Regions from separate parts of the Bacillus sp. LL01 genome, predicted to be linked through region 3. Evidence: predicted binding sites of a transcription regulator. Region 3 holds the regulator's gene; each other region holds the start of a gene.
What was found. The regulator LexA, encoded in region 3, represses DNA repair genes until DNA is damaged. The targets are predictions, from matches to a motif close to CGAACATATGTTCG.

Region 1 (10,589 bases), on a different contig from region 3:
GAAGGTAACGTAAGTCCTGTTGATTTTTAGCAGGAAATCCGAAAAGGACTGCATGAATGAACGCCATGATGGTGGACTTTCCCGCCTCATTTTCTCCATAGAAAACCTGAATAGCTGGAGAAAAGTTTTCCACCATGACATTCTCCAATTTTCCGAAGCCATAAATATGTAATGCCTTTATTTTCAACGCGTTCACCTCTTCTCGCTTTCCAGAAACCTAGTCACCAACCATTGCTCTGCTTCTCCCAGGATCTCTCTCTTATCTTCATCATCCAATGGCTCCAGATAGTGCCTTGCTTCTGAGTGCCGGTATAGGGCGGATAGAACCTCTTCCATATCTTCCATCTGCTCCAACATGGAATAAAAATCACGGTAAAAGCTCTTTTCCTGCAAGCTTTCTCTATTGAAAGCACCTGTTGTCCGAACATGCAAGGAGTATATGTATATAAACGGATTTCTATTGTCCTCTCCCTCATTCAAAAGGACTTGCAAGTCTTCCTGTTTACTCTCATCTTGAAGGGATTGGTGCAGTGCCCCACTCCCTTTATAAATAAGCCTTACCAATTTACTTTTGTCTTCAGCCTTTTGGGCAATTAATGCTTTTCTTGTTACCTCCATCAACTGATCCAACGACTCCAGTCCTTTGATGGAAATCTCCACTTCCTCCCAGTCGATGGGGGATGTTTCAACATATTCTAGTTCTGCCCTTCCTCCTTCTGTCAGTTCCACAATATAGCAACCCTTGCCTCCTGTTTCCTTTTTGTGCCTTCCCTGAATATTGCCGGGATATACAATCGGAGGATTTTTATGCAAGATTTCCCGTTTATGTATGTGCCCAAGTGCCCAGTAATCAAATTCCTTTTCCAAAAGCTCACGAATACTGAAAGGAGCGTAAGGGTCATGTTCTTCCCTGCCGGATAGGTTTCCATGGAGCATACCGATATGAAAAGGGACGCTCGTGTTAGACTTCCGATAATGCTTGGTCATATTTTCTGTCGTATGCCTTCTGCTGTAGCTGAAACCATAGATGTTGGCCAGATGCGTCCCATTTTTGATGAAAGGCTCGCATTCAACCGTTTCTTTAAAAACATGGACATTTTCAGGATATCGAAAGAGTCGATGGTTTTCTGTGACATAATCGTGGTTTCCATGGATAATGTAAACCTGAATTCCCGCTTGCCACAGCCTTACAAATTCTTTTCTGAGTGTGGCTTGTGCATACAGGCTTCTTTGCTCCAGGTCAAATAAATCCCCTGACAAAAGAAGCAGATTCACTTCTTTTTTGATTGCCATGTCTATGAGGTTAGCCAATGCCCGGAATGTGCTGTTTTTTATTTGATTGAAAATTTCAGGTGGAAGATGGGTCAACCCTTTGAAGGGACTGTCCAAATGCAGGTCTGCTGCATGAAGAAAACGAATTTTTTTCATCATTTTTTAGTACCTCTTATTATTTGTCTTACCTTTATTTTACCACGGACGAAATACGAATGCACGTTCGGTATGAAGATTTCTCAGTTATCTAGCTGTTGATTGTAGCAAATTGCGAAGACTCTTCTTATGGATATAGAAAAAAGCACATGGGCTCCAACATCCTGATCCCACATGCCTTCAATAAAACTATTTATTTTTCGTTAGCTGCAATGCCTTTTTGATATCTTTCAACGACGAGGACTTTCCATACATCAGGACGCCACCACGATACACCTTTGCACCGAAGATGGCCAACAGTACAATTGTTGCCATCAAAAGGCCAATGGAAAGACTGATCTCCCAAAGAGGAACATTTAACATCCCTACTCGAAGGAACATGATCATTGGCGCAAAAAACGGAATGAATGAAGTTACCTGGATAAAGGAATTGTCAGGATTACCGAGACCGAACATGGATATCATGAATCCAGCCACTATCAATAACGTCATCGGCATGATCATCTGTTGGATTTCTTCAATTCTGCTTACAAGCGAGCCAAGGAAAGCAGCAAATGTTGCATAAAGGAAATATCCCAACAGGAAGAATACAACCGCATAGACAAAGGTTGCTATTGGCAGATCACCGACTCCAAAAAATTCAAACACACCACCAGCTTCGGTCATGCCATCCAGATTACGGCTCAGTGAAGAATATCCGATGATAATCCAGAACGCAAGCTGCGTTAAACTCAGCAAGGCGATTCCCAAGATCTTTCCGAACATATGCATGATCGGGGATGCCGAGGAAATAAGTATTTCCATGACACGGGAGGATTTCTCCACGGCTACTTCTGTTGCAATCATGCTTGCGTAAAGAATGACGGAAAAGTAGATGACAAAGAGCAAGACATAAACCAATCCACGGGCCTGGTTAAGCTCTTCAGCTGACTTTGCTGACTCCTCCAATGCCACTACATCAAAAGTGATTGGTGTATATAACTGCGCAATCTCCTCCTGTGATAACCCAAGCTGGCTTGTTGCCAGTTCATTTTTCACCTGTTGAAGCATAGCCTCCACTTGCATCATCGTCTCAGAATCTGTAATGGAAGCGGCTTTATACACTCCTGATGGCAAGCCGGCCTGGTCGGTGGAAAGTACGAGAAGCCCATCATACTCTCCTTTCGTCACTTTATTCTCAGCATCTGTTTCGTTGCTTACCATTTCTAGATTCAGATTACTGTTTGGATTCATCGCAAGTTGCTGTTCCAATAATGGTGCGATTGCGTTCTCCTCATCCAAAACCGCTACCACTTTGTCTTCCTGTTTATCAAAGATATCAATGATGGATTGAATGTTTGTAACACCGATAATAAGCACTGTTGTAATCAATGTGGAAATAATGAACGATTTGGACTTCAACTTGCTCATGTATGTGTGCATTAAGATAATCAAGAATTTATTCATGATAAGAAGCACCCACCTTTTCTATGAAAATATCATTCAAGGATGGCTCTTCCAAGATGAATTTCCGGATATAGCCTTTACCTGTTATCTGTTGCAGCAGGGTCTGTGAAACATCTTCATCATCAACCTGTAGAATCATTCCTTCTGCAGTCTTTTTCGTTTTCGTTACACCTGCTATATTTGATAAATATCCTAAGTCAAAATCTGCATGAATGATGACATTCTTCTTCCCGAATGAGCGTTTGATATCCCTAAGGGACCCATGGACGACAGGCTGACCATGATGCATGATACATAAATGTTCACAAAGCTCTTCCACATGCTCCATTCGGTGACTTGAAAAGACGATAGATGTTCCTTGGTTTTTAAGGTCCACTACCGCTTCTTTTAGCAACTCCACATTCAACGGATCAAGACCACTGAAAGGTTCATCCAAAATAAGCAGTTTCGGATTATGGATGGTCGACGCGATAAACTGTATTTTTTGCTGATTCCCTTTTGAGAGTTCTTCCACTTTTTTATTCAGATATTCCGGTACCTTGAACCGTTCCAACCAGTAATCGAGCTGTTTCAGGATCTCCGCCTTCTCCATCCCGCGCAGCCTGCCCAAATAGATCATTTGGTCCTTTACTGTCAGCTTGGGATAAAGCCCTCTTTCTTCTGGTAAATATCCGACCAGGTGGCTCTCTCTATATGTTATCGGCTTCCCTGCCCAGGAAATCTTCCCTTGCGTTGGCTCCAACAATCCAAGTACCATACGGAATGTGGTAGTCTTACCGGCACCGTTCGCACCTAGAAAACCAAACATTTCACTTTCAGGTATCTCCAAGGTCAAGTTATTAACGGCTACATGCTTCCCAAATTTCTTGGTCACACCTTCTATCTTTAATGCCATATAGTAATCCCTCCTATGCTATCTGTTACCTATACGATTATAAGTGTAAAATAGTTTCATAATGTAGTAAAATAGATTTAATGAATTGCGATTCAGTTACTAGACACGGAGGGGAAACAAATGGGAAAATATATGTTAACGGCCTTTAGTAAAAACGGGGAAACACTTCTTGATGAGAGCTTTGAGGCTGCAACAGAAGAAGCGGCAAAGGAAATAGGCGAAAAAAAACTAGAAGAGCTTAAACTTCTGGACACAACTCACCGCTGTACAAACGCAAGTGGAAAGCTGGTTCTTTTTCATCGGTAGACAGGTGCAACAAAAGTGCTAAACATTCCAATAAAGTAAAAAACGCTTGGAGACCTTTGCATTATGTCTCCAAGCGTTTTTGTTAATTGTTTCTGTTTTTTCCAGTAAATTGAGGCTTTCTCTTTTCAACAAAAGCCCTAATACCTTCTTTATGGTCTTGGGATTGTCTCATTCTACGCTGAGCATTTTTTTCAAGCTCAAGAATCTGCTGTAGCTTTGGCAGGGATTGCTTTTTGTAAATCGCCTTCGTTTCTAGCATCGCCTGCAGGGGAGCATGGAGAAGTAGAGCAACTCTTTGCGAGATTTCCTCTTCGACTTGATCTCCTGCCAGGCTATCCACCAAACCTAAACGGAGAGCGTCTTCAGCAGAGATCGTTCTACCTTCCCAGATCATCTGTTTGGCCTTTGCTTCACCAAGACGCTTTTCCATGAAAAAGTGACCGCCGCCATCCGGGATCAACCCGATTTTGATGAAATTCATGGCAAGCTTCGTGGAGGTATGTGCTACTACAAAGTCGCTGGCAAGAGCAAAGCTCAAACCCAGTCCTGCCGCGGCACCATGAAGGGCACTAATCGTAATTTTCGGCATCGTGTAAAGCTTGGTGATAATGGAACCGATTGTATCCATTACTTGGTCAAAGTCCCCACCTACATTTTCCTGAAGCATCATTTTGATATCCCCACCGGCACTGAACACATTTCCGCTTCCCTTTAACACCAGCACCTTCGCATCATTCATTGAAATCTCATCCAGGACACGTTCCAGTTCCACAAGCATCTCCACATTCATCGCATTCAACGACTCCGGCCGATTCAACTCCAACACCACAACCGAACCTTGATTCAACACATTAACCGTACTCATACAAACACACCCTTTCTAGGAATCCATTGAATTATTTTTAAATATTCAGAAATATTAAAGTTCTGTGCGGGGGTCAGACCCCCGCAGGAGTTTCTCTCTCAATCTCGAATAATACCTTTACTGTTGCCTAGGAGGACTTGTTTGCCTTTTTGGTTGGTGTAGATGGATGTTACGTTGACTTGTTTGTAGCCTTCTTGTTGTTGGACATTGGTGAGGGTGGCTTCACAGGTGATGGTGTCTCCTGTAAAAACGGGGCGTAGAAATTCCATGTTCATTTCTCTTGCAATGTAGTTCAGGTCTCCCCCTATTTTGGTACCGAGACTTGCAGTTAACAATCCATGAACCATTAAACGGCCAAGTTCATCCTGTTCTACATGGTGCCTGCCTTTATCACTGAAACTTCTCCAAATTGCAAGATCTCCTCCACTGTAAATGTTCTCGAATAAGTCAGTACCTCTCCTATTTGGACTGTCATCCCTTTCCCTCCTCCAAGTTATATATATCTAGTATAATATGAAAACGTTTAAAAATGAATGATTATTCACTCATTAACACAAAAAATCTAAGGGATGAGGAACCCTATCCTCACCCCTTAGTTAATTAATCAAATGAAACTAGAGCCCTATCCAAAGAAAACTTCTTCCAAAATCCCGATTTTTTCATCCGTATAATGTTCAAAGCCATCGTTATAGGATTTGGGATCTTTCGGATTGGCAAACCGAGTTATCTTGCCTGTTTCAGGATGGACAAATTTACTTGATGCCCCACACCCGAGTCCAATGATTGTTTGTTTCTCTTCCATAATCATGATGTTATAGATGCTATCCTGGCCAGGCAATGCATAACCTACATTCTCGAGGTTGCCCAAAATATTTTTCTGGCGATACAGGTAGTACGGGACATAGTTATGAGCTGTCGTCCACTCGGTTGCCATATCCATCATTTTCCCGATTTCATAGCGGTCTGCAACCTTGTATCGATTTTTATTCTGTGTCATTTCAGATGCCCGTTTGAATGATAAGGTATGAACGGTCAATGATTCCGGCATCAGCTTTTCCGTCTCTTCCAATGTATGGGCGAACTCTTCCACCCCTTCGCCTGGCAAGCCAATAATCAGATCCATATTGATATTGTTCATGCCCATTTCCCGTGCGAGGTGGAACTTATCAATTGTTTCTTCTACGGTATGATGGCGCCCGATCGCTTTTAAGGTTTCCTGTGTATAGGACTGCGGGTTGATGCTGATCCGGTCAATATTCCACTTTTTCAGCACTTCAAGTTTCTCTGGCGTAATCGTATCCGGCCGTCCAGCTTCCACTGTCACTTCACGTACTTTTTCCATATCAGGGAATGAAGCATACATCTGCTCATAAAGCATATCCATTTCTTCCGCTGTGATACTTGTAGGAGTACCTCCACCGTAATAAACAGTGGTGATCTTGATGCCTTTTTCCTTTAACCAAGCACCAATAGCATCAATCTCATGATGCAATCCTCCAAGAAACGAATCCACTTTTCCCTGTTTTCCATTAATGGCATAGGCCGGGAATGTACAATATGCACACTTTGTCGGGCAGAATGGGATTCCAATATAGATGCTTACTTCCTCACCTAATTTATGCAAGTCCGGTACCACATCAAGCTGGCGATCCACAATTTGCTGCATCAACTCGATTTTTTCATCTGTAATCAGATAATCCTCCCGTAGCTGTTGATGCACCTTTTCTTGTGGCACCCCTTTCTGAAGCTTGGAGTGGAGAAGTTTCGTCGGACGGATTCCCGTCAGTATCCCCCACTTCTGGATAATGCCTGTTTGCTCCTGAAGGAGAGTTAAATAAACATAGGAAACTGCTTGCTTTTTACGGCGAAAGCTCTCTTTTTCATCAGAATCGCCAAGGTCTTTCTCATGCGAACAGGAAAGCTCCCCTAATTCACCAAATACAGTAAAAGTGGAGTTGTTTTTCTCTGCCAGTGTAAATGTAATTTCCATCTCGGAGGAATCATGCTCCCCTAGCACTACTTCTGTTTCCTCAAAAAATAAATCCGCAATCAATGATAACGGACGCAGGTATCTATCATCATGTAATCCTTTTACAGCAATCTTCAAGCTAATCACCTTTCACACTTGCTTTCTTTTCCGCAAGATTTTTCACTCCCACTAGTGTAACGGATGTCAGGCGCGCTTATCAAGATATTACCGCTAGAAAAGAAAGTTTATAAACAAACTAAAAGACAAACCCCATTTTCAGAGTCTGTCCCCTTCACCTTCTAAATCTTCATTTTATTTAAAAACGCAATACGTTGCTGTTTGCGGAAATGTTCTTTGATCATATAGGCTACACCGTTTTCATCATTTGTCCTAGTAATCCAATCAGCAGCGAGTTTCACTTCTTTTGGTGCGTTGCCCATTGCAACACCTAGTCCTGCCACTTCGATGATCGGCAGGTCCTCCATCGTATCACCGATGACAACCATTTCCTGCGGTGGAATCTTCAGCACTTCACCAAGAATCAATAAACCGTCCATCTTAGTTCCACCATCTGGCAGGATATCCACCTTTCCGTCGGGATGAACAAGAATTTCTATCCCCTCAAACGCGGATTTTAAGGTGGTTAATACTCTCTCCCTTTCTTCCGGTTCTGTAAAATAGACCTCCATTTTCGGTGGAGCAATCGGATTATCGATCAACGTATCCCCTAAGGACTCGACAAATTGCATAGGATAGATCAATGGATCGCTTGAACCAAGTACCGCTCTTGCCATTAAGTTGTTGGCACCGCGCAGCCGGTTTCCAATTGAGTAGCGTTCGTGCAGGATACGTACAGTGCAGTCATAGTTCTCAAGCACCTGGACAAGATTGAATGTTTTATCCTCCGACAGTCGCTTAACATGCAGAGGCTGCTCCAGTTTGGAAGCAATAAAAGATCCCCCGTGTGTGACCAAAAACGTATCAAGTTTTAAAGATTTGGCCACTTTTTTCGCAAAAGCAAAGTTTCTGCCGGTAACAAGTGTAACGTAGACTCCCTTGTTTTTCACATACTCTATCGCTTCTTTCGTTTCCTTTGCCAATCTTCCATTCGATTTCAGTAGCGTTCCATCAATATTGATGGCGAGCAGGCGGTATATCATGGAGAGACCTCCTTATCTAAGATGTTTGTACTTATTGATATGAGTATGAGGGAAATGGGGGAAATAGAACATTTGGAGTTTACGTCAAGTAAAAAATGAGGAGAGAGTCGGTTAGAAATTTGACCGTTCCCTTCCGCTACAATCCACTCCTACATATAACTTTATAGGCAAAAGAAAAAACGCACCACTAAAGGTGCGTTTTATCCTAACTATTCAACGTGTCAATTAGTTAGCAGAATCTACATCGCTATACAATTCTTCAAGAGGCTTCATGATGATCTTGTTAAGTTCGCTTACCATCATGCTCATTTGTTGCTCAGCTTCCATAAGCTTTGCAATTGATTCGTTCTGTTGAACAACTGCTACAGTCTTTTGAGCCTGTTCCACTTCTTCTTGTGTGATTTCCTGGCCGCTCATTTGCTTTTGTTGAAGCTCTAATTGAATGTTGCGGAAGTTTTCGAACATTCTTTTTGTCGTTTCGTCAGCGAAAACCTCTTTATATAAAGATTGTAGATTTTTGAATTCATCACTCTCTTTTACTGCTGTTTCCAGGTTGTACGCTACATCATAAACATTGTTTGCCATTTGTATGTCATTCCTTCCTTTTTTGCCCATCTTTCAGGCATGCTAGTGACCAGTATAACAAACCTGCCAGAGTCATACAAATCAAAAGGGTTTAGCCATGCATCTCCTGTAGATTTACGTTCCAGGGGTTCGCTTTCCGCGGGGCGGTGCTTGAGCCTCCTCGGCTTCGCCTGTGGGGTCTCAAGACTACCGCTACCTCCCGCAGGAGTCGAACCCCTTGCACTCCAATCTACAGGGGTAATCGCAAATCATTCTGGCTCTTTAGCAATACTTAGCACTAAAGGAAAAGTACCAGCATTCCTTGTAGGAACCCTATCAGCCCACCTAGTAGAGCTCCTAGATATGTGATTAATTTCAATTCTCGACGGGATACGGATAGGACCATTTCCTCGACTTCCTGGAGGGAAAAGGATTCCACCTGGTCCCGCACCACTTCCTCAAGCTTCAACCTTACAAGCAGCTCTTCCAATTTATCTAACAGAAGCTCGCTTCCTGCTGAAAAGGCAGCGGGTACCAATTTCTCCATCATCCACGGATAGATTGGTTCAATCGCTTCTGTAACGGTTTTATTCATCCATTTTGGTACATCGACCGTACGCCTTACTACTGTATGGAGAGAGGAAAGAATTGCTTCTCTAGAGATTTTATTTTCCAGATTCTGAATCTCCATTTCCTTCAGTTTGTTCCATTCCCGGTACAGGACATTCATGAGTACATCCTTAGTCCCATCATGCTTTAGGAACTTTATGATCTCGGGTTGAACCTTGTCAACTAGAGGGTAGTTGCCCATGAACATTTGCACAACACTCCCCAACTTTCCACGGGTTGCGATAAAGTCGTTGATCATCTTGGTCAGCTGCCGCTTCCCTTCCACACTCTCAAAGTGATGGATAGCTTTAGTCAGGATAAATTCAGAAACTGTCGGGATATTACTTTCCACGGAATGTAGCAGGTGCGCTGGCAATACCTGCTGTATGGGTTTTGAACGTAACCCTTTCATGACTTCTTCGTATTTACTCTCCACGATTTGGTGTAAATTCTCTTGAAAAAGTGTTTCGGCGTCTTCTATGCCGAATTTCACCAAGATTTCCTGCACGCTTATCCCTTTTTGCAGATAGCGATCCATTTCCTCTTTTATCCATTCTTCCGATTTTTCCTGGAAGGAACTGTTCAACAATCTTCTTTTCATGCTTTCTGCTGTCAGGAGGTGCTCCATGACCAGCTTTCCAAGTTGATCGGCAAGCTCTGATCTTCTTTTTGGTATTAATCCAGGAGTGAACGGCACCCTTTTGCCAAAAAGAAAAATTGGACTATACGGGCGAAACAGCATCCGAATCGCAAGAGAATTGGTAACGCCACCTATCAAGGCGCCTATACCCATCATCAACACAATAACTAGCAATATATCCATCTATGTAACCTCTTTCCCAATCACCGATTTATCTTTGTTTCAATACTATACATTGTGGGGCAGTTCCCCATGTCTTTCCTACAGTGGCCTAACCTTAGACGAAAAATGAGGGAAAAACATGAACTTTCAAGCAGTCAGAGTAATTCCTGTTGAAAATAGAACGTCTATACCAATTATACAAATAAGTGGAGCTTTAGCAAAAAGATTAAAGCTTCCCGAAGATGTATCCATGTGTACTGTCCAATGCAGCCGGAATACAATCACATGTAATGTCGTAAATATCAATATAGAAGGAAACCTGTTGAGAATGGACAGAGCCATCCAGGAGGCCCTACTCCTTTTTGAAGAAGAACGAACTTATCTCATCACCTATGACGCTGAGGATAACAAGCTTCATATCGGCCCTGTCATCGCGCTTTTGACCGAAATTTCTATAAAAGAAGATAACCAAATCGACCTCAAATCCATTAAAGAGTATTGTATGGAGCTTGCCAACTATTCGGAAGATATCGGAGTCATCTTCT
Region 2 (10,589 bases), 640 kb from region 3:
CCTATGGCAAACAAGAAGTGGATACTTTTAATGACATGATAATTAAAGATCTTGTGATAGACGGCACCTTAGAAGCTAAGATACCATTAACAGTTGAGGAAAAAGATCTCATCTATAATGAAATGTTAAAAATAAACATAATGGGAGATTTGGACATTGATAGAGAGGTTCAGTGTGCAACTGAACCTCCTTCATTTACCTCCTGGCACATCCAAATGAACGGGGAGACGAAGGAGTTTTCTTATAGTGATTTTTGCGAGTATCCTGAAGACGTGAGAAATTTGATTGATTTGGAGAACTATATACATAAATTAGTTGCAGCCAAGGAGGAGTACCAGAAGTTACCTGATTCAAATGGCTGGTATGAATAACTTAACCTTTCACGAATAACGGTGGTTTAAGAGACAAAATTCGTTCTTATTTACAATCAAAAGCTTAGTAGCCTTGTCACCTAAGCTTTTGATTGCCCCTATACTTTAGGCGGAAAGAACCCCTCTGGACTTCGGACAACTTGTTCTTCAGGAAATACCTCTCGCATTTTCTCAAAAACTTTCTGTTGCACATTTCCTTCTAACCAGTTTGTCATCTCTTCTGTCTCATACTTATCATAAACATCTAGACGGGCCGTTCGCTTGCCTCCACTTCCATCACCGGTAAAATCGTCTACACATACCCTATCCACAATTCCCTTCAGCTTTTGCGCGAAATCCCTTGAAAATGGAAGAGCCGGAGCAATGGCCACCTGTGTTGGTACGCCTTCTTCATGTAAGGTTCTTAATGCTTTAATCCTTGCAGGTATTGGTGGTGCTGCTGGTGAAAATCTCTTACGGACCTCTTCTAAGTCTGTTTCTACTGTGATACTTACCATCATCCGTTCTCCCAATTTCTTAAGAAGATCGATATCCCTTGTCACCAATGGGCTTCTTGTTTGGACAAAAAGAAAATCAGGTGGATCCTCTACCAGTACTTCCAAAAGAGTTCGGGTAACCTCCTCTTTTTGTTCCACCGGTTGATAAGGGTCGGTACTAGATGACATGAAAATACTGATGGGTTGTTCCTTTTTCCTCAATAGCCGTATTTCTTTCGCAAGCTTTTCTTTTACATCCTTCTTTACATCCACCCATGTGCCCCATTCCTGTTTTCGGAACAGACCCACCGGGCTTTGTCTGACATAGCAATATGAGCAACCAAAGGCACAACCAATATAAGGGTTAAGTGTGTGGGTATAGCCTTTTAGGAAGCCACTCGCTTTGGTCAAAAGTTTTTGTGGTGTCTTCTCCGTTACTTCCACTCTCATCCTTTGGCTCCTTTCTTCCATTAATATCAATATTTTTCTCTTGTTGTTTCCATCATTTTCTTTATACTTAAAGTATCATATTACAAAAGGGGTAGATACATATGGTACTCACGGTGTTAAAACCTATCTTTGCCGAATCTGCAAGCAATCTAGTCAATACCATCAGTTCTTATTCTGGGACGGTTTTATTTAAGAAGGAGCATTGGGTAGTCGATGCAAAAAGCTTGCTTGGTGTCTTGGCGCTTGCGCTTCAACCCGGCCAGGAAGTGGAAGTTACTTCCGAGGAAGGCGAAGAAGTATTTGAAGCCATTTTGGCTCTTGGATATTTTGAAAAGAAATAATAATGGAGCATCCTTCCTCATTCGTGGGGAAGGATGTTTTTGTTTTTATATCAGGAAATATCCAAAATATCATCTACACATAAACAACCTGCTTCGCCAAATTTATCCACCACATGCAAGCGCCTTTGATAGCCATCAAGATGGTGCACAGCTCCTACAAACAGATGGTATCTTCTTTTTTCATAATAGGTGATGGTTACTTCCTTACCCGTTTCCATCGCTTCGCAAAACAGCTCATTCATTTCTTCGAGCCGCTGTTCGTCGAGTTCTGGTTTGGTTTGGTATAAATCCTCTTTGGTCCAATCACGCAGCATTTTGACATGCTCCGGCAGCATCATGGACGTCCATTTAATGGTTCCGCGATCTCGTATCATCTTCAACAATCCTTTCTTTAACTTTAATACAAATTCGCTTGAAGATGTCTGAAGTTCACTAAGCCTTATGCCCGCCAACCAGCCTGCTTCTGTGCACGGCCGTTCCGGCATTGGTATAGGACACAGCACGCAATAGCGCATTGGTTCCGTATTTTCCGCGAATGGTGTCCATTACATAGCCGAGTTCGCGCTTTTTAGGCTGTTCCAGTTCAAACAGGCTCAATTGCATTTCGCTGTCCTCCACAATATTGGAGATGGACACTGCAATTTTCCGTACCGTTTTCGGTTCATAATTTTCCTCGAACAACTCAAGGCAGGTACGATATAGGTCCATCGTGACATTGGTGGCACGTTCCATCGTCCGGGAGCGGTAGAAGCCTCCGCCGAGCTCATCGCGGCTGTAGCCGATTCCCAGACTGATGGTGCGTCCCGCTTTACGGTGATGGCGTGTTCTTCTTGCGACTTCCTCACAGATCTCCAGAATGACCTGTTTGACCTCTTTCGGGTCTGTGTAGTCGCGCATTAGAATCTGGCTTTTCCCGAAGCTGATCTGGCCCTGGATAATCGGGGCGCCAAGCTCTGATAGATCAATCCCCCAGGCGTGATAGTACAGTTGGTTGCCCATCACACCAAATTTTTTCTCTAGCAGCTCGAGAGGGTAATTTGCGAGCTGTCCAACATTGAAAATTCCCATTCGATTTAATGTTTTTTGAACTCTGGATCCGATTCCCCACATTTCGCTGAGTGGAGAGAGCGTCCAGAGCTTTTTTTTCACATCTTCATAGGTCCACTCGGCAATGCCTTTTTTCTTTGCTTCAATATCCAGGCAAAGCTTTGACATGAGCATGTTCGGACCGATTCCGATGGCGCATGGCAACTGGAATTCGCGCTCCATGTCCTCTTTGATTTTTTCGGCAATCGTGGTGGCGTCTCCCCAAAGGGCCTCCACTCCGTCGACCTGCAAAAAGCTTTCGTCGACACTGTAAGTATGGATGGCGTCCTTTGGGACATATCGGTTGAAAAGCCGGGTGATTTCTGTGGAGATGCGCAGATAGGTTGCCATCTTGGGGTTTACAATATGGATGCGTTCGTCATTTGGAATCTCAAATCGGCGTGAGCCCGTCTTGATTCCGAATTCTTTTTTCAGCATGGGAGAGGCCGCAAGCACGACGCTTCCCTGACGCTCCATATCCCCGACTACCGCCAAGTAGCAGGTGAGCGGATCGAGCCCCATCATCACTGCAGAACAGCTGGCATAAAAACTTTTCATATCTACACATAAAATCTTGTTGTTTGGCATCTTGCTGTAATCCATGTCCACGAACCTTCACACCTCACTAAAACAGAAAGTATGTTCGTATTAGTAGTATATACCCAATAATAAGCGAATATACGTTCGGTTTCAATGGTAAATTCCACTACATATTTCGACAAATTACAATTCCACTTTCTAGTTACCACTTTAAAACCTTTATAATAAGGGATGGATGAGGTGACAGACGTGGAAAGAAATTTATTAAAAAGGCTCTTTTCTCAAAGATTGTTGCTATTCGCTTGTAAAAAGTCGGCAATTGGACTTTTTACCGTGTATCTACTTTCAAAATATCATGCAATCTCTCCGAATAATCAGGAAAAGAGCACGACAGCAACAATATAACGGTCGTTGTAAAAATACGAAATAGCAACAAAGTTTACGAAAACAGCCATTAAAAAAGATGATACGAAATTGTTTTGTTCAATATCAGCATGATTTTCAGTCCATTCCACTTAGTGAAGAGGAATATGAAAAAATGGTAGAAGAAGTCAACAGTATTGTTGCCGAAGGTCCTGAATCGGATGTGTTTGAAGTGGTCAATGACGTGGTGTATGAATATTTGAGTAAGTAAAAAAGGAAAGCACTGTTCCAATGAGGATAGTGCTTTCCTTAGTTAAATGCAGCTCTCTACTTTTCAGGGCATGTTGTATATTAATTCATAAATCCTACACAATTACACAAGATAAATAAAGAAATTCAACAGCAAAAGGAGGAGCATCATGAAGAAACGGCCTGTGTTGGTATTATGGATTATGGTATTCATCTCTTTTATGACGCTCCCTTTTCTGGGATGGAAGCACTTTAAAAGATATTTACCTGGCACATTGTTCATGTCCATATTAATTGCGTTGGAAAGTATCATTGCGGAAAAATATAAATGGTGGGCCATCTACAAAAAAATCCCGCCATACTTTATAAATGAATTTGCCTTTATTGTCGGGCCGTTCTTTGCTGGCTCACTTTGGATATTACGTCTTACATATGGACGGTTTTACTTGTACTTCCTATTGAATGCATTCGTGGACGCCATATTTGTGTATCCTATATACGTATTATTTAAGAACATAGGCGTATTCGAAATGAAAAAAATGAACCGTCATCAGTTGTATGGGTTATTTTTGATAAAGTCTTTGTTGATGTACGGATTTCAGATGATTTGGGAGAAGAGTTTCGGAAAAAGCTCCCAAAAGTCGTTAACGAAAATGTCTGCAAAAGAAACCGGAAAAGAAAGACCTTACTCCATTTCCTCGGCAGAATGAGCACCATTGCTACGCAGCCACTCGATCAGTTTGTTGTCAGCCTTGCTGCGAATTGCTGCGTCGAGCGGAGTACGCCCATCATAGCCGATCCAATTGAGATCAGCCCCGTGATCTAGAAGGTATTCTGCTGCACTAAGCTGGCCACCGTGACATGCCAGCCAGAAAGCTTGAGTGATTTCGAATGGGGTAGGACGTTGCCTGCCTTCAAAGTATTCTTTCACCTCGGCCATCATCCCCAGTCCCGCTGTATTCCACAGATTGGTCTGAGCACCGCGCTCCACTAGCCGATGAGCTGCATTCCACTGGCCGAATGCCACCGCATCGTCCAACGGGGTCCCTCCTGCGATTACTGCTCCCGTGGCATCTATATTCGCACCAGCATCAAGAAGCGTATTGAGCGTTTCCATATCATCACTGCTAGCAGCCCAATGTAAGGGTGTCTCTGTGTGATGACCAGTGAACCTAGCGTTCACCTCTGCTCCCGCCTCAACCAAAGTGCCCACCGTTGTCGCTCCATTAGGGAAGTGACCAGGCCAGTCGGTTGCCACATGAAGCAGTGTACGCGAGACTCCGTAGCTACCAGACTTTTCATCATGGTAACCCCTTGCAATGATTCTTGACGTGACAAGACCGGGATTGTCAGCTAGCAAACGCTTCAGCGATGGAACATCACCGGTTTGAATTGCTTGGACGGCGGCGACGGCTAAGTCTTCATCTTCAAAAATAAAGTTCATATGTATGACTCCTTTCTTAAAAAGGTGGGTTATTCTATTAATTATTCCATAATAAGCTAGACTTTCATAGCGTTCTTCTCTCCAAATCTATTTAGATGCCCCCATACTATGAAAGTCTCTTGACCTCCCCCATCAACCTTCGTTCAGCCACATTTACTGTCCAAAACTACACATTTACTGGCGGGGCTGCGTAGAATACTGTCCAAACTTTTAAAATACGAGCCAAAGTGATCCATTTACTGTCTAAACTCACTGCAATACATGCCAAACGGCAAAGAGCGCCAAATATCGACAATCCTACAACCCTTCCACACTGATATGATTCCACCGCATCAGCTTTCAAAAGCAGTCCTCAAACAAAAAACGCCCTGTGTCAATCACAAGACGTTTCATGGTTTATTTAAAAAGATTAAAGGTAGAGGTAGCAAGTGCAACTTACCCCTCTTCCAGTTCCACCTCAATCTCCACCGGTTCACTGTCATCCAGCAGATTCTTCAGCGTCACCTTATATTGATGGTCACCCTCTTCTGACACATCCTCGACATGCCACGGGTTACCTGCTTCCACTTCTTCCAATGCCTTGGCAACTGCCTGTTGTTCATGCTCATCCTGGTCCGCATCGATCACCACTTTTATGGCGCCAGACTGGGCTGGAAAGGATTCGGCTACGATGCCAGAATTCCAGACTGTCACTTTCATTCCCGCCTTCAGATCAGCTGCTTCCAACGCCTCACCCTCAGAGTTCTCCACCTTCGTGCTCTCCTCAAGGGTGTACATGGTAGCAGATGTGCCAGATCCACCACTGCTTGGGTGCTGACCAGTCACTAAAATACGTGTTTGCCCTTCATCAGAAATCGAAACAATATAACCTGTCAGATCCTCGACGGCCTGCTCCTCGTCATCCACCGGTTCCTCATCCGGAATTTCTTCACCTGAACCCGGATTGGAACCCGAGCTACTGTTGTTGTTGCCACCAGCTGTTCCGCAACCAAACAAAAGAAGGAAACAAGCCAGCAATGACATGAATTTTAGTGTTTTCATCCTCTTATCACCTCTTGCCCTATTGGACGGAACATAAAATGAAAAGTTACAGGATGTCTATTATTTTTGTCGAAACGCCTTACCACCGAATTTCTCCACAAGCCCGGGAAACATTTGATAAAGCTTGCTGGCCATATTCATCCAGCCAGGAAGATTGATTTCGCGAGTACGTGTGAACATCGCATCGGCAATGCGCTCTGCAACAACTTCAGGCTCTAGCATCCACTTGTCCACCTTCTGCTTATAGCTGCCGGATGAGTCTGCTATATCAAAAAACTCCGTCCTGATTGGACCTGGATTAACCGATGTTACAAAGATATTAGTATCATGAAGCTCCATTCTCATGCTGTTGGTAAAGCCTAGAACCGCATGCTTCGTTGCAGAATATACACTCGATTTCGGTGTAGCAATCTTGCCAGCCTGAGATGCAATGTTGATGATATGCCCTTGATTTTGCTCTAGCATGGACGGCAGTACCATTTTCGTGCAGGCAATCAAGCCATACACATTCACTTCAAACATTCCGCTCATATCATCAAGCGACAAATCAGCAATATCGTCAAACTTACCGTACCCTGCATTATTCACCAGGACATCCACCGCTGGAATCTCGGTCATTAGCTGGCTGAACGTTTGCTCAATATCTGCATGATTTCGGACATCCAGCTTGTAATAAAGTGCATCTACCTGATGGTTGATCTGTATCTGCGCTGCCACCTGCTCCAATTTATCCAGGGATCGTGCCATCAGTATAGGAGTCGCTCCACGTTTGGCCACTTCAAGCGCGAGGGCTTTTCCAATCCCACCTGATGCACCAGTGATTACGATGTATTTACCTTTAAGACTAGCCACAGCTTACTCCCCTCCCGCTTTATACGTAAATGGCTTGGAAGAAGCATCTTCTATAATTAAGCCTTTATCAAGAAGATAATCAATTTGACCAAGTGTTTCAGAAAGCGTTAGTAACAGTTGTTTTTCATAGACAGATTTGAAAAGGAACTGACAAATTTCATAGGCTGTTGCAGGCTTCTCTTTAAGAAAACCATCCACTTTGTTTGCACGTTTATCCTGCTGCTTCAAACGGGTTTCCAATAATTCCGGTACATTTTCAACGATATCTCCATGGCCAGGCAGAACACGTGTAATTGGCAAGCGTTTCATTTTTTCAATAGAATGTATGTAATCGAGCATCGATTTCTTCCGATCGGATTCACCAACATAAGGTGGCTCCACCAACGGGTTAGGTGAGATATCTGCCAGAATCAGATCTCCCCCTATCAATGTTCCGCTCTTTTCATCAAAAAGAACAAGGTGGCTACTTGCATGTCCTGGCGTTTCAATAAGGCGCCAGTTCGCCAAGCCTTGCAGCCGATCCCCTTCCCCAATAAAGGAAGTAAGGCCACGATGACAGGAAAAACGTAAAGGCTTATCAATAGCATTCAACAATGGATAAAAACGCTTATCCACACCTATCTGTTCAAAAAGTTCCTTATAATAGCTTTCATGCATCGAAAAATAGCGTTGATCTTGCGTCATCCAAGGATGTGCACGCTTATGTCCATACACCGGTATATTCGATGGGAGGTAATCCAGCAATCCTACATGATCTGGATGATGATGTGTTACTACTACCTGGTCAATGTCCAACACTTTTAGCCCGTGCTTGTTCAGTTCCCGCTGAAACACTTCCCAAGCCTCCAACGTCTTGACTCCGGCATCCACCAGTGTGACTTTATCTGTAATGATAATATAAGTATGTACGTCTCCAACCGCAAACGGGGTCGGGATTGTAATTTGCTTTATCTCTTGCTTACAAGAAACCCTGTTCATCATTATCCCCTTTTTTACTTGTTTTTGTATGTTTATATGTAAGAAATGATTAATAAAGTTATTACAAAATAATTGACTCGAAAGGATAGGTGAATAACCATTCAATTATAGAATGCACTAAATAAGGAAAAAAAGAAAGGGGTATTCCTGAATAACTAATATAATTTCCCAGTTCATTTTTTTGAAATAACGTCAAGTCAAGATCGTAACTTATTTCACCTACTCCTGCCTCAATTTGCATTTCGCTGCCTTCCGAAAATAAAATAATAATGGTGACAAATATCCCCTTGACTTTCCCTTCCTTCCATTGCATAATGTATAAAATTACAAATGATAACGTGACGAATGGGACCAGTAGGAAGCTGCAAGATGAAAAGAGATGGAGGTTCACCGGCTGAAAGACCTCCTCATCCCCTGCACTTTCGAACCTACCCAGGAACAATCAGGAAAACCTGATCGTCCTCCCACGATACGGGAAACTAAGCTGGGTTCAACCAACCAATTAAGGTGGTACCGCGGATAAGACCTATCCGTCCTTACATACAGGACAGATAGGTCTTTTTTCTATTCTTAAAGGAGCGTGTTAACGATGAAGATAGCATTTATTGGTGCCGGTTCCATGGCAGAGGCAATTTTGGCCGGACTGCTGAAACAGAATATCTGTACAAATGAGGACATTACGGTGACGAACAAACAGGATCAACACCGTCTGGAAATCCTTGAAAGTAAATATGGAGTAAACACTATGGAGAATAAAGAGGCAGCAGTGAAAGATGCAGATGTGATTTTCTTGGCTATGAAGCCAAAGGACGCTAAAGACGGGATTCAGGCAATTAAATCCTATGTAAAAAAAGAGCAGCTCATTGTTTCCGTGCTGGCCGGTATTTCGAGTGAAGTCATCCAAGACCTTTTTGAACAAGAACTGCGTGTCATCCGCTCCATGCCGAATACCTCAGCGGCCATCGGTCTATCGGCAACCGCCATTGCCAAAAGCTCCTATGCAACAGATGGGGATCTCGCCCTTGTGCAATCACTGTTCTCGGCAATCGGATTATGTACCATAGTGGAAGAGGAACAGCTTCATGCCGTAACAGGCGTTTCCGGAAGTGGTCCGGCCTATATCTATTACATCGCAGAGGCGATGGAAAAGGCTGCATTGGCTCAAGGTTTGGATGTGGATGTCGCGAAAAAGTTGGTCAGCCAGACGTTGATTGGAGCAGCTCATATGTTGCAAGAGACAGATAAAGACGCAGAAGTCTTAAGAAAAGAAGTCACAAGTCCAGGCGGTACGACACAGCGCGGGATTTCTGTCTTGGATGACCGAAAAGTCTCCGAAGCATTTGAGACCTGCATAGATGGTGCAACGAAACGGTCCCGTGAAATGGGAGAGGAAATAGCGGAAAAACTCAAAGAGAAAACATCGAATTGAAAGTTACACCACACAAAAAGCAGCACTTGAAAGAAGGATTCCTTCTAAGTGCTGCAACACTTTACTCTATCACTTCCACCACGAACACTTTCTGTTCATATTCATCAAACACGCTCATAAAAACTTTATTTACAATCACTCGCAACTTTTCATCTGTTAATTCATTTTTTGAATACTTGCCAACCTCGGCTTTTAGGCTCTCCTGCCACTTTTCCTTCATCACTTCTTCATGGTAACTAGAGTAGGACAGGAACAAAGGGAGATCATCTGAACGATCCTCCGCTATTGCTTCAGCAAATTTCACAGACATGTTTTGCACCGTTTTCACATCAAATTCTTGAGAGGAGATGCGCAAATTAAACTTTACCGTTTTGTTGTCTTGCGTTCCAACACGATACTCCTGCATTTCGAACATATCGTAGTTGATGAAAACAAATAAATCATCATCCGTTGTCCATAGCCACTCATCCTCCTCCACCTCTATCACCTCTCCGTCACTTTGCACTACGAGGTCGCTGCTATATACACTAAAGGTTTTATAAGACTTATGTATAAAAAGGAGAGTAGCAAAGGTCGCTATTGCCAGTAGTATGATAAATAATCGCTCATATACTTTCTTCTCCACCCTTTTACTGATGAAATTTGAAAAGAAGCCGAATAACGAAATAACAGTCAGATAAACAGATACATGAAATACTATTTGAACCCATCCAGGAAAAAGAAATGTCACCGGGCAGCCCTCCACATAAAATAATCAGGGTATCAACACCTTTTGCTCCAATCAACAGCTAGAAACTAGTTCAATTATCAACTGTTAACTTTAACAAGCCTAGGGATTAATAGGAAACTCATACCCGGCATATCTATAAACAATTTCAAATCCACAAGCCTCTGCGACTGCAATTGACGCCTTATTCTGTTCCACACAATCCCAATAAGGTTCTTTATTGTTTTCTACACATTCTTTCA
Region 3 (10,589 bases):
CTTATCCGGATTTCCGTTTTGAAGAAGATACATCTTATAATATAACCCCTCTTGATTCAGTAACTCCTGATGTGTTCCCCTCTCTACAATTTCTCCTTGATGCAGAACGAGGATCTGATCTGCATCCTGTATGGTGGAAAGTCGATGAGCAATTGCAATAGTTGTTCGACCCTTCCTCATTTTCTCAAGGGCAGTCTGGATTGCTTCTTCCGTTTCTGTATCTATGTTTGCAGTCGCCTCATCCAATACAAGAATCTTGGGCTTGGTTGCGATGGTCCTTGCAAATGCGACAAGTTGTCTTTGACCACTTGAGAAGGTTGCTCCTCTTTCCACTACGAGCTGTTCATATTGTTCTGGAAGCTTTTTAATAAACGAATCCGCCTGGACGAATTCTGCCGCTGCTTTAATCTCCGCATCTGAAATCGAAGGATTATGCAACCGGATGTTATGACTGATTGTTCCATAGAAAAGGAACGGATCTTGAAGAACGAGCCCCATCTTTTTACGAAGCTCCTGATCTTCAAAATACTTCAGTGGAAAACCATCAATAAGGACTTCTCCTTTTTCTATCTGATAGAACCTCATTAATAAATTGATGATGGAGCTCTTTCCACTGCCGGTGTGACCGACTAACGCTACCGTTTCCCCAGGTTTCGCTGTAAAAGAAATATCCTTTAATACATCACGCTTCCCGTCATAAGAAAAAGTCACATTCTTAAATTCAATTTCTCCTGAAGTAATGGCTGGTTGACTTAGCGACTTTACTGCTGTGGGTGCAAGCTCTTTTTCATCCAGTAGATGGAATACTCTGGACGCGGAAACTATTGCTTGCTGGTACATAGAAAGTCTCATCATCATTTGATTCACCGGTTCAAAGAATCTCCCAAGGTAGTTGACAAATGCGTAGAGAACTCCAATTTCAATCACATTCCCTATGGACGATATACCAAAATAACTCAACACTAAAATCAAGGACAAAACATAAACAAAATCGATTGCCGGACGTAGCAGAAGCCCGTCAAGCTTGATATTTTTCACACCAGCCTGATAATGCGCCTCATTGATCTCTGCGAATTCCTTCCGCAGCCGCTTCTCTTGCCGAAATACCTGAATGATGGACATTCCTTGCAATGATTCATTCAGCTTGGCATTCAGCTGGCTGAGCCTTTCTCTCATATCCGCATAAAACCTCGAACTGAAATGACGGTACGTAGCCATGATTGCAAATATGATTGGTATAATCAGCAAACAGAAGATGGCCAGTTGTACATTCAAGAAAAACATTGCAATGAATATTCCTATCAAAAATACACCATTTTGAACAAACGTCGATATGACACTCACAAACATATCTTTGATTGCTTCAGTATCGTTGGTTACCCTAGAAACAATACTCCCCCCAGGTGTTTTATCAAAAAACTTCAATCCGAGTCGCTGTACCTTTGCAAAAATATCGATCCGGAGCTCTTGAATTATCTTTAACGAGATTTTCTGGAATTTCAATAGCTGAAAATAAGTAATGACCACTTTTACAATCAGTATCCCGATATATAAAGAAGCTAGTGTTACTATCGGGCCTGTTTCCATTACTTGAGGTGTTAAATAATCATCGATAAACACCTTTATAATCAAGGGACCTACTATTTCACCTATGGTTGCAAGTACTAGTAAACTGAATGCAAAGATGAATTGTTTTGTATGTGGTTTGGCATATCCTAATAGCCGCTTTAGAACCTTCCTTTGCTCTTTTGCCGTTATTGTCTTATTGTTCATTTTCTAACCCCCATGCTCCACTAGGGACTCTAATGCTTGACGATGATACATTTCCCTGTACCATCCCTCTTCTTCCATCAACTGCCCATGTGTACCTTTCTGAACAATTTTCCCATTTTCCAATACAAGGATTGCCTGTGCATGCTGGATGGCACTTAAACGGTGGGAGGTAATAATCGTTGTCTTGCCCTGGCGATTTTCTTTAAGGGCATGAAGGATGCTCTCCTCCGTTTTGGCATCAACTGCAGATAGGGAATCATCGAGTATTAATACTTCGGGATTCATAAGCAACGCTCTGGCTATGGATAGACGCTGCTTTTGTCCACCTGATAAGGAAACACCGCGTTCCCCCACCATCGTCTGGTAGCCCTCTGTGAACTCGATGATATCATCATGGATGTTTGCCAATTTCGCTGCGTGAATTATTTCCTCATACGACGCTTCCGGTAATGCAAAAGCAATATTATCGGCAATGGTTGCCGAGAACAGGAAGTGGTCCTGAGGTACATAGCCAATAGCTTTTCTCAGCGATTCCAATGAATACTTTGTAATTGGATAGGAACCGATAAAAATATCACCTTGGATGCCATCATATTCCCTGATCAGCATTTTCAACAACGTTGTTTTTCCGCTACCAGTCTTTCCCACAATCCCAAGAGTTTGACCTTGTTTCAACTGGAATTGAATGTCTCGTAATAGGGCTTCTTTTTCGTTAGGATATGTAAAGGTTTGCACATTGTATTGAATGTCTCCTGTAGGTACTACTTCAATGGAGTCAGTAGCATTCTTAATGTCGACTTCTTCTCTCATAAGTGTCGAGACACGATCATAGGAGGCCCTTCCACGTTCCACGATGTTGAATAGCCAGCCAAATGCAAGCATAGGCCAGATTAACAGACCCAAATAGGTAGTAAATGCAATCAATTCCCCAATTGTCATTTCACCCATCATGACATATCTGGAACCAAAAGCGATGGCAAGGAAAAAGGAAATCCCGATGATCAACCCAATAGTAGGATCGAAAAGGGAATCTATTTTTGCTACGATAACATTCTTTTTCACTACATCTTCTGCCTGTTTTTCAAACTCTTCAATTTCCTCTTTTTCTTGCCCGAATGTTTTAACCACTTTAATCCCATTCACGCTCTCTTGCACCTTATCATTCAACGATGAAAATGCAGCTTGTGCTTTATGAAATGTTTTGTGTAAAAGAGTTCCGTAGTAGTTCGTCGCCAATGCCATAAAAGGTAGTGGGAGCAGACATATCAGCGTCAGCTTCCAACTGATGGTGGCTGCCATGGCAATCAATACGAATCCACCGGTCATTAAGGAATCGACAAGTGTGAGTACCCCGGCACCGGCAGTCTGCTGGATCGCTTGAAGGTCATTTGTGGAATGAGCCATCAAGTCCCCGACTCGTCTGCGCTGATAGAAACTTGCCGACATCTTAGTAAAGTGTTCAAATAAATTATTGCGCAGTAATCTGGCCAGTCTAACTGCCGGGCCAAAAATCATGATTCTCCAGAGATACCGAAGAATGTAGACGATAATGGCAGTACCCAGTAATACTAGCATCAGTTTCAGGATGGTCTCTCTTGTGAGTGTGCCGTCCACAATATAATCGACTGTCATTCCCACTATTCTTGGTGGAATAAGTTCAAGAAATGCAACTATTGCAAGTAGGAGCACTCCCGGAATGTATGACTTGCGCTCCTGTTTAAAAAACCACCACAGATCCTTAAAAATACTCATGGTCTTTCCCCCGATTTATATAACTATGATCAACTATAACAGTTTAGCAAATATTCAAATTTTTAGGAAGATAGTTTTTTATGGAGAATTATTTTTTGTTATGATGCCAAGGTTTATTGTGGACTTCTTTTTGTTGGTTAAGCTGGTTTTATGAACGCCGGATTTTCTTGACGACTTCAATTTCGGAGGTCATACGACGTCTATGACTACCGGATTCTCTTACTGACTTCTGTTTCGGGCTTCATACGACTTCTATGACTACCGGATTCTCTTTCTGACTTCTGTTTCGGGCTTCATACGACGTCTATGACTACCGGATTCTCTTACTGACTTCGGTTTCGGGCTTCATACGACTTCTATGACTACCGGATTCTCTTTCTGACTTCGGTTTCGGGCTTCATACGTCCCCTATGACTACCAGATTCTCTTACCGCCTTCAGTTTCGGGCTTCATACGACTTCTATGACTACCGGATTCTCTTTCTGACTTCGGTTTCGGGCTTCATACGTCCCCTATGACTACCGGATTCTCTTTCTGACTTCAGTTTCGGGCTTCATACGACGTCTATGACTACCAGATTCACTTACCACCTTCGGTTTCGGGCTTCATACGTCCCCTATGACTACCGGATTCACTTACCGCCTTCAGTTTCGGGCTTCATACGTCCCCTATGACTACCAGATTCACTTACCGCCTTCAGTTTCGGGCTTCATACGTCCCCTATGACTACCGGATTCTCTTACCGCCTTCGGTTTCGGGCTTCATACGCTACAGATGACACGCGTTTTTCTACTCTATTGCTCATTCTGCGCTTCATACACCCCCAATGGACACACAGATTCCAAATCTAGCTGTCTATACGAGTTTCATTAGTATTCACACTCATAATAAATCTCCCCAAACAAAAAGAAAAAGCACCCATACACTGGAGTGCTTTCTCATTTATTTCATTTGCTTATTCATCGCAGACATCATCTGATTAATTTTCTTTTGGGATGGTTTCATTCCCATTTGCATCATCATCACGCGAAGCATTTGCTCATTAATTGGTGGATTTTTCTTTAGGTAAGTCATCATGTACTTACGAGCGATGAAAAATCCTAGTGCAACCCCAGCAATCAATGCTAGAACTACAATAAGAATCCAAATCCATGTTTCCATTAAAAAATTTCCTCCTCAAAACTAGGTCTACCAATGTAGTGTACTAAACTAGAACCTATTATACAACATTTTCCGCTATTTTTCTCTATCCATTAAACAAATTTTCTTTGTTTGATCGGCTGGAGCCAGCCATACCTTTTACTATCGGCATCAATTGCCAGAAAATATGGTGCCTGCTTTCGGATGATTTCAAAGAATATTGCTTCTGCTTCAAAGGAGCCTGTAGAAGTAAGTTTTAGATATTTTTCAAAAATAGATAGTTTGGCAGTTGAATCTTCCCTCTCTATTCTATGCTGATAGGCAACACGTTTGTAGCCTTGTTTATTTTTCAATATAGATTCTAGTGATTGTTGGAGTGGGAAGGTTGGGATGGGAATTGTGACATAGTCCACTTGCTGCTTAATTATTGCATGAAGTGGTTCCTCTTGCTCGTATTGCTGAAAAAGTTGGAATAGCTTTAACTCATTACCTGAATAATGCTTTGCCACTTCTTCCTCTATCAAATAAATCATATATTGACGCATACGAAACCCTCCTATCATCCTCTTTACTAGTATTATAGAGAATGTTTGAGGAAAGTTTTGTCTGATAGTGTAGTTGGCAAGGGACTATTTTTAGCGAATGTTGTCGAAACCATAAAAAAATGAGCAATGCCGTAAATTCGACATTGCTCCATTTCGTATTTAACAATTATTTATCAAGTAGCGCCTTAACTCGTGCCACTACGTTTTCTGTTGTAAAACCGTATTCTTTCATAATACGCTCTCCAGGTGCAGAAGCTCCGAAACCGTTGATGGCTAGGATATCTCCTTCATCCCCAGTATAGCGCTCCCAACCAAGTGGAGTAGCCATTTCAATACCTAAACGTTTTTTCACGTCTTTAGGTAAAACAGAGTTTTTGTACTCTTGGGATTGCTGTTCAAAACGATCCCATGCTGGCATGCTGACAACTGATACGTGAATGCCGTCTTGCTGTAATGCTTGTTGTGCATCTACAGCCAGACCAACCTCAGATCCAGTTGCAAGGATAAGTGCATCCGGAGTATCTTTTCCAGCTTTGGAAATGACATATGCTCCCTTACGAACGCCATCAAGTGCAGTCTCATCTGTACCTTTAATAGTAGGCAAGTTTTGACGGGTTAACACTAGAGCAGTCGGAGTTTTCTCTGATTCCAGCGCAACTTTCCATGCAGCAGCTGTTTCGTTTCCATCAGCTGGACGAATGACAGATAGGTTAGGCATTGCACGTAATGAAGGTAGCTGTTCAATTGGTTCATGCGTAGGTCCATCTTCTCCTACAGCAATGGAATCATGTGTAAACACGAATGTTACCGGTAGCTGTTGAAGTGCAGCTAAGCGGATTGCCGGACGCAAGTAATCGGAGAATACGAAGAATGTACCACCGTACACTTTAAGTCCACCATGAAGTGCCATTCCATTTAATGCTGCACCCATTGCAAATTCACGAACACCGAACCAGATATTGCGTCCACTGTAATCTTCTGCAGTGAAGTCCGCTTCGTTTTTAATATTTGTTTTATTGGAACCAGCCAAGTCAGCAGATCCACCAAAGAGGTATGGAACCTGTTTCGCAATGGCATTAAGAACTTCTCCGGAGGATGCACGGGATGCCAAGCTTTTACCTTCTTCATATACAGGAATCTCGGAATCCCATCCTTCTGGAAGTTCACCTTTGATCGCTGCTTCCAATTGTTTCCCAAGCTCAGGATATTTCGATTTGTATGCATCGAAAAGCTCATTCCATTCGGATTCAGCCTTGGCACCTTTTTCCGCAACGGTTTCACGGAAATGCGTGTACACTTCTTCCGGAACATGGAAGTCGTTCTCAAATGTCCATTTATATGCTTCTTTCGTCAGTTTCAATTCATCGGATCCAAGTGGGGCACCATGAACATCTGATTTACCTGAACGGTTAGGTGAGCCGTAACCGATTGTGGTTTTCACTTCAATCATAGTTGGGCGAGAAAGATCACTTTTCGCTTCTTGCACTGCTGATTCAATCTCCTCAAGGTTGTTTCCATCTTCAACACGGATATATTGCCAGCCGTAACCTTTAAAACGCAATTCAATGCTTTCAGAGAATGAACGATCCAAATCGCCATCAAGTGAAATGTCATTGGAATCGTAAAGGACGATGAAACGGCCCAATTTCAAGTGGGATGCTAGGGAAGCTGACTCTCCAGATACACCCTCCATCAAATCTCCATCTCCGCAAATGCTGTATGTAAAGTGATTTACCAATTCCATACCTTCTTTGTTATATGTAGCAGCCAAGTGACGCTCTGCCATCGCCATACCAACACCCATGGCAATACCTTGTCCAAGTGGGCCTGTTGTTGCGTCTACACCTGGTGTATGTCCGAATTCAGGATGTCCAGGAGTTTTGCTTCCCCACTGACGGAATTCCTTCAAGTCATCCATAGATACATCGTATCCACCTAGATGTAAAAGACTATAAAGCAACATGGAACCGTGACCTGCAGAGAGTACGAAACGGTCTCTATTGAACCAGTTCGGGTTCTTCGGATTGTGGTTCATAAATCTTGTCCATAATGAATACCCCATTGGAGCGGCTCCCATAGGCATTCCAGGATGTCCGGAATTTGCTTTTTCAATTGCATCGATTGCTAGTGTACGTATTGTGTTAATGGAAAGTTGATCTATTTGTTGTGTCATCTTTTCCATCCTTTCTCTTTAACTTATTTTTTCTTGGAAAAATTCTATTTTATCATAGATAGTATGTTCCAATGTTCTGAAAAAAAGCGTTTAATGCTTTAAATTCTTTTTTGTTTGCTTTAATTTTTCCGGAGTAACATCATTTCCTTCAGGATCCATTACCGTTACCCCTTGTAGAGTATTATCCATGGAAGCACGGAAAGTCTTGATATACTCCTGACGAAGCATCTGTTGTTCAGCAGCCTCATCCTTGGTAAGCCCTTCACTTTTCGCCTTCTTGGAGAGTACATTAATTCTTGCGATTTTTTCTTTTGATAGCATAGTAAACCCTTCTTTCATCCTTGTGAAGATATGCCTTTATCTTACTAGAGCGGTTCTTTTTTTACAAGCAAACCGGTGTCAGTCTCTTCAATATACTCCCGATACCGCCGATTTACGGTTGCCTTGGACACATCATAACCAAGCCCTCTCAATGTGGCAGCGATTTCATGGAAAGTAAGCTTGTTCTTTCGAAGCCTTACAATTTCTTCTATTGGAATTTCGATTTTCTCTCGACCAGGGCTCATATGGATGTTCGAGAGGTTCTTTGTTGGATCATATCCTCTTTTTACCGCTCGCTGCATGCCTCTTTTTATTTTCAAATTATGTAATTTTCTTTGGTATTCCTCTACAATTGCCACAATATCCATAACCATGGAATCAGAATCGGATAAAGTCAGTTCGCCGTTATCAGTAATACAGTAAATTTTGATATCATGCTTTCTTAACCAATGCAAAAAGGCTATTTTTGCATTTCCTCTACCAAGTCTTGTTTCGTCTTGGATCAGAACGACATCGATTTTTTGAGTAGAAATCAGCTCGATTATTTGAAAAACACCTTCACGATCCAAGTCATACCCACTTGCCTGTTCCTCTACTACCTCTATCACTTCAATACCTTGGTTTAATGCTAACGAAACAAGTTCTTCCCTTTGACGAGATAAAGATGTTTCCTGTGTATCTTTCTTTGTGCTTACACGGCAATAAATAATTCCCTTCACTTTTGATCCCCCCGCTTCTATTGAACTATCATTATCGGACGAACATATATTCCTGTCAATTATTCGAACTTATGTTTGTATTTTTGACTGTAACATGCTATACTTGTACCAATATAAATGATAGAGGTGCGGATTATGAAACTATCAAAAAGACAGCAAGACATATTGGATTACATAAAAAAAGAAGTCCAAGCAAAAGGATATCCACCTTCCGTCCGTGAAATCGGCGAAGCTGTCGGACTTGCTTCCAGTTCTACTGTACACGGTCATCTTGCTCGATTGGAAAGCAAAGGGCTTATCCGACGAGATCCGACTAAGCCGAGAGCGATTGAAATTATGGAAGATGAACTTGTACCTAAGATCTCCGCAGTCAATGTACCGATCATTGGTAAAGTAACTGCAGGTCAGCCGATTACAGCGATCGAAAACGTAGAGGACTACTTTCCTCTTCCTGATCGCTATGTTGCCCCGGACGAACAGGTTTTCATGCTTGAGGTTATGGGAGACAGTATGATTGAAGCCGGCATCCTTGATGGTGACTATGTTATCGTACGGCAGCAGCAGTCCGCAAACAACGGCGATATTGTCGTTGCTATGACAGAAGAGGATGAAGCTACCGTTAAACGTTTCTTTAAAGAAAAGGATTATATCCGATTACAGCCGGAAAACTCCACATTAGAACCAATCATTGTTCGTAATGTGAGCATTCTCGGAAAAGTTATTGGTGTTTATCGTAATATCCATTAAAAAAAGCCGACCATCGGCTTTTTTATTTTTAATTTAATCCAGTAATTCACCAGGAGGTTCTTTTAATTTATGTTTCCCATTTTTCACTTCCGTAAATAAATTCCCCTCTTCCTCCTTGTTTATGCGGCTTGGTTTACTTGAAGGATCAATCATTATCTTTAAGAGCTGAATTTCCTGATAGAGGAGATTCCATTCCTTCTTTGTAACAGGCTTTGCTTGTTCTAGTAATTCAAAACCTAACTGTCCGTTCGGTTCAAGCGTAGCCCATTTCACATCACTTATACTTGAAATACTATTTTGTCTAAGTTTCATCTCTAATTGATCAATCGTAAACCTTAACTTTTTTAATGTTTTTACATTTAATTTTCCATTTTCTATTAAAATTTTCGCCTTACCTGTAATAAGCTTCTCAGTCTGATTTTAGTTGTAAGAACTCCATTAATACAAGTGTTACTACAAGTGTGATTCCCACTCCAAATGTTACCCAAATGCTCTGCCCTGCTAAAGGTTGAATTAACAAGGAACCGATACCGATCATAATTACCACTTGGGCTAAAGTCATCTGAGAAATAGACTTTCTTCCTGCAATTCTTAATAAGAGCGTACCAATGATAGTAATTAAAATAGCTTTCCAAATCCAATTTAAATCCATTGCAGTTTCACCCCATCAACTTGCTATATCCTTATATTTGTCATTTTATTGCAATATATTCAGTAAACAAATTAAGATTCTTGACCTGCGTCTCTCAAATTAACCCTTATAAAGTCTTTAATGAAGTCGTTGTAATCAAAATCCATCGCTATATAATGCTCAAATTCTGGCTCTTTATAGACTATCCTAAAATCTGCTATACTTTGCCCTCTGTTTCCGTCAACAATTGCAACCCTAACATCTCTCTTGATTGTATAGGTTTTATCCTTATTTAAAAGATAATAAAGCGTGAATACATCATGCACTGGTGAACCATCTATTCCAGGCATCACCTGGTCGTAGAATGTAGCATAATAATTGGTTACAGCGGGAATTAAATTTTTGTAGGGACTGTTCGTACGATTAAATATGAATGTGGCAATATCCCTTGTCACTACCGCTCTGTTCGTTACATTAAGTGGAGTTATATACACTTTCTTTGCTTTGTTCAATATAACGTTTGTAGCTATTGGATCTCCCCAAAAGTTAGCTTCTGCAACATCTGTTACGTTTCCGGGAACCATAAACGCCCCTCCCATAAGATAAACCTCATTAACCTGTTCCATAAGTTCAGGTCGGAGATTATACGCGAATGCAAGAGTGGTTTGCCTTCCAACATCCACAATCACAATGTCTTCTATATTTTTTTCAATAATCTCGAACAACACTTCAAACGGACTAACATCGGCTTGAAAATCTTCCGGTGGAATAATTGGTCCCAACCCTTG

Region 1: a site for LexA is predicted at 1,485-1,498, ahead of AB685_RS13930 (DNA repair exonuclease). Genes of this name have one in related genera too.
Region 2: a site for LexA is predicted at 3,398-3,411, ahead of AB685_RS03500 (UV damage repair protein UvrX). Genes of this name have one in related genera too.

The regions. Positions count from the first base shown of each region.
Region 1 covers NZ_LFEL01000004.1:295,411-305,999, forward strand. Annotated here, with positions in the region: gene AB685_RS13925 (AAA family ATPase) at 1-187, opposite strand, end outside; gene AB685_RS13930 (DNA repair exonuclease) at 193-1,431, opposite strand; gene AB685_RS13935 (ABC transporter permease) at 1,618-2,874, opposite strand; gene AB685_RS13940 (ABC transporter ATP-binding protein) at 2,867-3,769, opposite strand; gene AB685_RS13945 (YhzD family protein) at 3,890-4,075, shown strand; gene AB685_RS13950 (enoyl-CoA hydratase) at 4,158-4,940, opposite strand; partial or broken gene AB685_RS13955 (MaoC family dehydratase N-terminal domain-containing protein) at 5,039-5,415, opposite strand; gene AB685_RS13960 (coproporphyrinogen III oxidase) at 5,563-7,047, opposite strand; gene AB685_RS13965 (Cof-type HAD-IIB family hydrolase) at 7,209-8,069, opposite strand; gene AB685_RS13970 (YlbF family regulator) at 8,295-8,654, opposite strand; gene AB685_RS13975 (DUF445 family protein) at 8,932-10,065, opposite strand; gene AB685_RS13980 (YheC/YheD family protein) at 10,184-10,589, shown strand, end outside.
Region 2 covers NZ_LFEL01000001.1:683,960-694,548, forward strand. Annotated here, with positions in the region: gene AB685_RS03480 (hypothetical protein) at 1-371, shown strand, start outside; gene AB685_RS03485 (radical SAM protein) at 470-1,297, opposite strand; gene AB685_RS03490 (HPr family phosphocarrier protein) at 1,399-1,638, shown strand; gene AB685_RS03495 (YolD-like family protein) at 1,689-2,123, opposite strand; gene AB685_RS03500 (UV damage repair protein UvrX) at 2,071-3,327, opposite strand; gene AB685_RS30110 (YqzH family protein) at 3,728-3,898, shown strand; gene AB685_RS03505 (hypothetical protein) at 4,047-4,586, shown strand; gene AB685_RS03510 (ankyrin repeat domain-containing protein) at 4,562-5,236, opposite strand; gene AB685_RS03515 (DUF3221 domain-containing protein) at 5,756-6,361, opposite strand; gene AB685_RS03520 (SDR family oxidoreductase) at 6,422-7,213, opposite strand; gene AB685_RS03525 (MBL fold metallo-hydrolase) at 7,217-8,194, opposite strand; gene AB685_RS31650 (hypothetical protein) at 8,253-8,504, opposite strand; gene proC (pyrroline-5-carboxylate reductase) at 8,781-9,620, shown strand; gene AB685_RS03540 (hypothetical protein) at 9,682-10,350, opposite strand; gene AB685_RS03545 (GNAT family N-acetyltransferase) at 10,450-10,589, opposite strand, start outside.
Region 3 covers NZ_LFEL01000001.1:45,245-55,833, reverse strand. Annotated here, with positions in the region: gene AB685_RS00255 (ABC transporter transmembrane domain-containing protein) at 1-1,773, opposite strand, end outside; gene AB685_RS00250 (ABC transporter transmembrane domain-containing protein) at 1,777-3,525, opposite strand; gene AB685_RS00245 (YneF family protein) at 4,468-4,686, opposite strand; gene sirA (sporulation inhibitor of replication protein SirA) at 4,779-5,210, opposite strand; gene tkt (transketolase) at 5,377-7,383, opposite strand; gene AB685_RS00230 (DUF896 domain-containing protein) at 7,474-7,704, opposite strand; gene AB685_RS00225 (recombinase family protein) at 7,749-8,423, opposite strand; gene lexA (transcriptional repressor LexA) at 8,556-9,170, shown strand; partial or broken gene AB685_RS00215 (DUF421 domain-containing protein) at 9,204-9,822, opposite strand; gene AB685_RS00210 (nucleoside hydrolase) at 9,894-10,589, opposite strand, start outside.